2 regions of the Paramixta manurensis genome follow, and region 1 is predicted to be linked to the other one. Evidence: predicted binding sites of a transcription regulator. Region 1 holds the regulator's gene; the other holds the start of a gene.
What was found. Region 1 encodes PhoB, which activates phosphate uptake and scavenging genes when phosphate is short. Its sites were predicted from a motif close to CTGTCATAAAACTGNCNNAT; they were not measured.
Positions count from the first base shown of each region.

Region 1 (3,428 bases):
CGGTAATGGCAAACAAGCCATTACTGGCGAAGGGCTCGGCGGTAAAATCGATTTTCCACTCACCTTTCAGCGAGTTGAGGTTTTTAAAACGCAGCGTCAGAATCTTCATGCCTGTTCCTTATGCTGAAGGGCTTCTCGTGTTTCGGCGAAAAGCTGCCGCGCGCGCTGCTGGCGGCCGCTGTCTTCCTCGCTTTCCTGCAGTAAGCGCCGTTCAAACACCTCTTCCACGCTAAGTTCGCTCAGGGTTTCGTTATGCTGTTGTGCAAGGGTTCTTTCACGCTGTTCCCGGCTGCGGCGAACTAACAGCACCTCTACCGGTAACGTTTCAGTAAGGCTCTGGATCCGGCGTTGCAGATCGTTCAGGTATTCTGGCGTAGCAATTTCAATATCCAGCCAAACCGGTTTCTCTGGCTGCTGGCCGGCAAATTGACCGAGCTGATGCTCAATATCCGCCAGTGAACCTTTTAGCATTTGCATCGGCTGGAACAGTGGGACGGCAAGCGGCTCGACACGCGCCAGTTGCGCTTGCGCAAACTCCACCAGAAAAACGCTTTTCTGCTTGCCCAACTCGTCAAAACTCAGCGGGATAGGAGAGCCGCTGTAACGAATATGCTCGCTATTGGCAATGCATTGCGCGCGGTGGATATGGCCCAGCGCAATATACTCCGCCGGAGGGAAAGCTTGCGCCGGAAAAGCATCCAGCGTACCGATATAGATGTCACGCACTGCGTCGCTTTTGGTGACGCCGACCGTCGTCAAATGCCCGGTCGCAACGATCGGTAGCGGCAGGCCGAGCGTTTCGCGCAGGCGTACTGCCTGTTGGTAACAACGCTGATAATGGTCGGTAATCGCCTCCAGCAGGCTTTGCTGTTTTTCTCTGCCGGATTGCCCGGCCCGGCTACGCACAATATCGCGCGGACGTAAGAACGGAATCGCACAGAGTAGCGCGCCGGGGTTGCCCTCGCGATCTTTCAGCACCAGAACCTGTTCTGCCGGATCCTCACTGGCGGCGGCGATAACACGGGTGTTTAGGCAGGCCAGCAACTCGCGTGACTCGTTTAAGGTGGCAACGGAATCGTGATTGCCGCCCAGCACCACTAATTGGCAGCCGGTTTGCTGCAGTTGCACGACAAAGCGATTATACAGTTCGCGCGCATAGCTGGGCGGGGCGCCGCTATCAAAAATATCGCCTGCCACCACCACCGCATCAACCTGATATTGCTCAACGCGCTCAATCAGCCAGTCAAGAAATGCCTGATGCTCCGGCGCGCGGCTCTTGGTGTAAAAAAACTGCCCCAGATGCCAGTCTGAAGTATGGATGATTCGCATATTAACCCCGGCTTACGTAGCGTGCGTTGCCGATTATAACCAGCGCCGCGAAAAAGGGGCGGATAAATACCTCGGGAGGTTTCACAAAAGTGTTATGTAACGGTATGTTGACCCGTGCATTTTTCATAAATCTGTCATAAAACTGACGCATAATGGCGCCGCAAATCCCCGTGACAACCCGGTCACATCACAGGAGCAATAATGGCTAAGCGCATTCTGGTCGTCGAAGATGAAGCCCCAATTCGGGAAATGTTGTGTTTCGTTCTGGAGCAAAATGATTACCAGCCAATCGAAGCGGAAGATTATGACAGCGCCATCAATTTGCTGATTGAACCCTGGCCCGATTTGATCTTACTCGACTGGATGTTGCCCGGCGGCAGCGGCATCCAGTTTATTAAACATTTAAAACGTGAAGCGATGACGCGTGATATTCCGGTGATGATGATTACCGCGCGTGGTGAAGAGGAAGATCGCGTGCGCGGGCTAGAAGTCGGCGCCGATGATTACATTACCAAGCCATTTTCACCGAAAGAGTTGGTGGCGCGCATTAAAGCGGTGATGCGCCGGATCTCGCCAATGGCGGTAGAAGAGGTGATTGAGATGCAGGGCTTAAGTCTTGATCCTTCCTCACACCGGGTAATGTCGGCCACTACGCCACTGGAAATGGGGCCAACCGAGTACAAGCTGTTGCACTTTTTTATGACCCATCCCGAGCGCGTTTATAGCCGAGAACAGTTGCTAAATCACGTTTGGGGAACCAATGTCTATGTAGAAGATCGCACGGTTGACGTGCATATTCGCCGCTTGCGTAAAGCTCTGGAAGTGTCCGGGCACGATCGCATGGTGCAAACGGTGCGCGGAACGGGGTATCGTTTTTCCGCTCGCTACTAATTGGGGTCTGACTCGTGCTGGAACGCCTCTCCTGGAAGAGATTATTGCTGGAGCTAGTGTTGGCCTGTTTGCCAGCGTTGGCTATTGGGCTGGCCGTCGGCTATTTGCCCTGGCTGTTGTTGATATCGGTACTGGGGGTTTTAGGCTGGCATTTTTGGAATTTATTGCGTTTATCGCACTGGTTATGGGTGGATCGCACCATGACGCCGCCCGGCGGGCGTGGAAGCTGGGAGCCGCTGTTTTACGGTTTGTACCAAATGCAGTTACGCAATCGCCGCCGCCGCAGCGAACTGAGAAGTCTGATCATGCGTTTTCGCAGCGGCGCGGAGTCCTTACCGGATGCCGTGATTTTGACCACAGAGGAAGGCAATATTTTCTGGTGTAACGGCCTGGCACAGCAGCACTTGGGGCTACGCTGGCCGGAAGATAACGGCCAGAATATCCTTAACTTAATGCGTTATCCTGAGTTTTCCCGCTATTTACGTCAGCGTGATTTTGCCCGCCCGTTAACCTTAGTGGTGAACCACCACCGCCATTTGGAATTTCGCGTCATGCCTTACAGTGAGGGGCAATGGCTAATGGTGGCGCGTGATGTTACGCAAATGCATCAGTTAGAAGGCGCACGGCGTAACTTTTTTGCCAACGTTAGCCATGAGCTGCGTACGCCATTGACGGTATTACAAGGTTATCTGGAAATGATGAATGATGCGGTGCTGGAAGGGCGCGCCCGTGCGAAAGCGTTGCAGACCATGCAGGAACAAACGCGGCGTATGGATAGCCTGGTCGGGCAACTGCTCACTTTATCGCGTATAGAAGCGGCGCCAGCTATCGACCTGTCGGAAACCGTTGATGTGCCTGCCATGCTGCGGGTTTTACAGCGTGAAGCGGAAACGCTCAGTAATGGGCGGCATACGATTCATTTTAATACTGATCCGCATTTGCGGGTGTTTGGTAATGAAGAACAGCTACGCAGCGCTATTTCCAACTTGGTGTATAACGCAGTAAACCATACGCCGGAGGGCACCGATATTGAGATTAGTTGGTTGCGTAACGCACAAGGCGCGCGGTTTTGTGTGAAAGATAATGGCCCCGGGATTGCCGCTGAGCATTTGCCGCGTTTAACCGAGCGTTTTTATCGCGTAGATAAAGCGCGCTCGCGGGCAACCGGCGGCAGCGGGCTGGGGCTGGCAATTGTTAAACATGCGCTG
Region 1 covers NZ_CP054212.1:1,216,957-1,220,384, forward strand. The annotation lists gene PMPD1_RS05920 (AAA family ATPase) at 1-109, opposite strand, end outside; gene sbcD (exonuclease subunit SbcD) at 106-1,329, opposite strand; gene phoB (phosphate response regulator transcription factor PhoB) at 1,531-2,220, shown strand; gene phoR (phosphate regulon sensor histidine kinase PhoR) at 2,235-3,428, shown strand, end outside.

Region 2 (3,428 bases), 2.0 Mb from region 1:
TGCCAGCAGGTAAACAGGCTGCCAGCAGCCGAGTGGGACGTACCGCTACCGGCGATTCTGACGCCTTCGCGGCTGTGGCAATGGTAACGCGATAATAACGTCCGCCGGAACGACGGACGCCTGAGGACATTTAGTACAGCAAACGGGCACGGATGGTACCCGGAATGGCTTTCATCAGTTGCAACGCTTTATTTGCTGCTTCCTGCTCCGCATCAATATCAATCACCACATAGCCAATTTGCGGCGAAGTCTGCAGATATTGCGCCGAAATATTGATGCTCTGTTCGGCGAAAATTTGGTTAATCGCGGTTAACACACCTGGACGGTTTTCATGGATATGCAGCAGACGGCTGGCCTGGTCGCTATGCATCGGCAACGAGGCTTCAGGGAAGTTCACCGCAGAGAGCGTAGAGCCGTTATCTGAATATTTCGCCAGCTTACCGGCCACTTCGATACCAATATTTTCCTGCGCTTCCTGCGTAGAACCGCCGATATGCGGTGTCAGGATCACATTATCGAACTCACACAGCGGTGAGTTAAATGGATCGCTATTGGTTGCCGGTTCCACCGGGAACACATCAATCGCTGCACCCGCCAGATGCTTATTAGCCAGCACGTGACAAAGCGCCGGAATATCCACCACCGTGCCGCGTGACGCATTAATCAGCAAGGAACCCGGCTTCATTAACGCCAGCTCCTCGGCGCCCATCATATTTTGCGTCGACGGGGTTTCCGGTACGTGCAGGCTAACAATATCGCTCATATTCAGCAGATCGGACAGATGCCTAACCTGAGTCGCATTACCCAATGGCAGCTTGTTTTCAATATCGTAGAAAAACACATGCATGCCGAGGCTTTCCGCCAGCACGCCTAACTGCATACCGATATGACCATAGCCAATGATACCCAGCTTTTTCCCACGCGCTTCATAGGAGCCGACCGCCAGCTTGTTCCAAATACCACGGTGTGCTTTGGCATTCGCTTCAGGAATGCCGCGCAGTAATAGCAGCAGTTCGCCAATAACCAGCTCGGCCACGGATCGGGTGTTGGAGAATGGCGCGTTGAAGACCGGAATACCGCGTTTTGCCGCCGCATCCAGGTTAACCTGATTAGTACCAATACAGAAACAGCCAACCGCCACCAGCTTCTCCGCTGCGGCGAAAATATCTTCGGTTAACTGCGTACGCGAGCGAATCCCAACAAAGTGCGCGTCGCGAATCGACGCCTTTAACGCATCGCTATCCAGCGCGCCTTTATGAAACTCAATATTGGTATAACCCGCCGCGCGCAAGTTTTCTAATGCGCTCTGGTGAACCCCTTCCACCAGCAAAAACTTAATCTTATCTTTCTCCAGCGATACCTTTGCCATTTCCCGACCCTATTTAGCAGACTTCAGATGAGGCTGAGCGATAAGTCAGCCTTCTGTCAAAATAACAAAAATTACGCTGGCGGCAATACAAACGATTGCACAGCCCCCGGTGTGGAGGAGAGTTTCAATCGAACATTACCGCACAATATAGCGGCCCAGCCGGGCGCTTTAGAACGATAGCGTTACTGAAGAAACTTATGTGACATAAGTCACTAAATTTCCTCTATCGTGGAGAGGGCTTTTTTTAGCGGAAATTTTTCAACGGCGTGCAGCTTGCCCACGCCGTTAACGATCATTTTTCTATCGTTTTCACGCCGGAGGAGGTGCCAATCAACGCCACATCGGCGCCGCGTGCGGCAAACAGCCCCACGGTGACGACGCCCGGTAATGCATTGATGCTTTTTTCCAGGGCGCCGGGATCGAGAATCTGTAAATTACGCACATCAAGGATGACGTTACCGTTATCAGTCACCACATGCTGGCGATATTCCGGCACCCCACCCAGTTTAACCAGTTCACGCGCCACGTAAGAGCGGGCCATCGGAATCACTTCCACCGGCAGCGGAAATTTACCCAAAATATCCACCTGCTTAGATTCATCGGCAATACAGATAAACCGTTTAGCTACCGCCGCAACAATCTTCTCACGAGTGAGCGCCGCGCCGCCGCCTTTGATCATTTGCAGATGGCCGTTAATTTCATCAGCGCCATCGACATAGACCGACAGTGAATCAACCTCATTCAAGTCGAACACCGGAATACCGAGCGCCTTCAACCTCTGGGTTGAGGCCTCCGAACTGGACACCGCACCATCAATTTGATGTTTAATCGTGCCCAGTGCGTCAATGAAATGCGCGGCGGTCGACCCGGTTCCCACGCCAACAATGGTGCCGGGTTTCACGTACTCCAGCGCCGCCCATCCTACTGCTTTTTTCAGTTCATCCTGCGTCATGGTATGTTTAAAACCTGTGCTAATGGTGTGCGCGTAGTATAAATCAAGCGGCGGTCAAAATACGTAACCGATCGGTTTTGATTGACAGGTTTGGAAGACAGCCCACAAAGTGATTGATTCATATGGACAGGGCAAATGCCAAATTTTATGGCATAGTGCTGACTCCACCCCTGAAGGAGAAACCATCCCCCATGAAACGCCCGGATTATCGCACGCTTCAGGCGCTGGATGCTGTGATTCGTGAACGCGGCTTCGAACGCGCGGCGCAAAAACTGTGTATTACCCAATCAGCGGTTTCACAGCGCATTAAGCAACTGGAAAATATGTTTGGCCAGCCATTATTGGTACGTACCATCCCGCCGCGCCCAACGGAACAGGGTCAAAAATTGCTGGCGCTGCTGCATCAGGTGGAATTGCTGGAAGAAGAGTGGTTGGGCGATGAGAATACCGGAACCACGCCCCTGCTGCTTTCGCTGGCGGTTAACGCCGACAGTTTGGCGACCTGGCTCTTACCCGCCTTGAAAACCGTGCTGACCGACTCGCCGGTACGGCTTAATTTGCAGGTTGAAGATGAAACCCGTACCCAGGAAAGGCTACGTCGCGGTGAAGTAGTTGGCGCAGTCAGTATTCAGCCACAGCCATTACCAAGCTGCCTGGTCGATCAATTGGGCGCGTTAGATTATCTGTTTGTTGGTTCGCGTGAGTTTGCCGAGCGTTATTTCCCGAATGGCGTTACCCGCTCCGCTTTGCTAAAAGCGCCGGCGGTTGCCTTTGACCATCTTGACGATATGCACCAGGCCTTTTTACAGCAAAATTTCGACCTCTCGCCGGGCAGCGTGCCCTGCCATATCGTGAACTCATCGGAAGCCTTCGTACAACTGGCGCGTCAGGGGTCGACCTGCTGTATGATTCCGCATCTGCAAATTGAACGAGAGCTGGAAAGCGGTGAGTTGATTGACTTAACGCCTGGGTTATTTCAGCGCCGGATGCTGTACTGGCACCGCTTCGCACCGGAAAGCCGCTTGATGCGGCGCGTCACCGATGCCTTGCTGGCGCATGGGCGCCGCGTACTGCGTCAGAATGATCTCCCCGCGCGATGACGGGGAA
Region 2 covers NZ_CP054212.1:3,812,151-3,815,578, forward strand. The annotation lists gene PMPD1_RS18380 (5-formyltetrahydrofolate cyclo-ligase) at 1-87, shown strand, start outside; gene serA (phosphoglycerate dehydrogenase) at 131-1,369, opposite strand; gene rpiA (ribose-5-phosphate isomerase RpiA) at 1,662-2,321, opposite strand; gene PMPD1_RS18395 (LysR family transcriptional regulator ArgP) at 2,513-3,421, shown strand.
Region 2: the regulator PhoB is predicted to act here: its motif matches at 1,410-1,429, upstream of serA (phosphoglycerate dehydrogenase).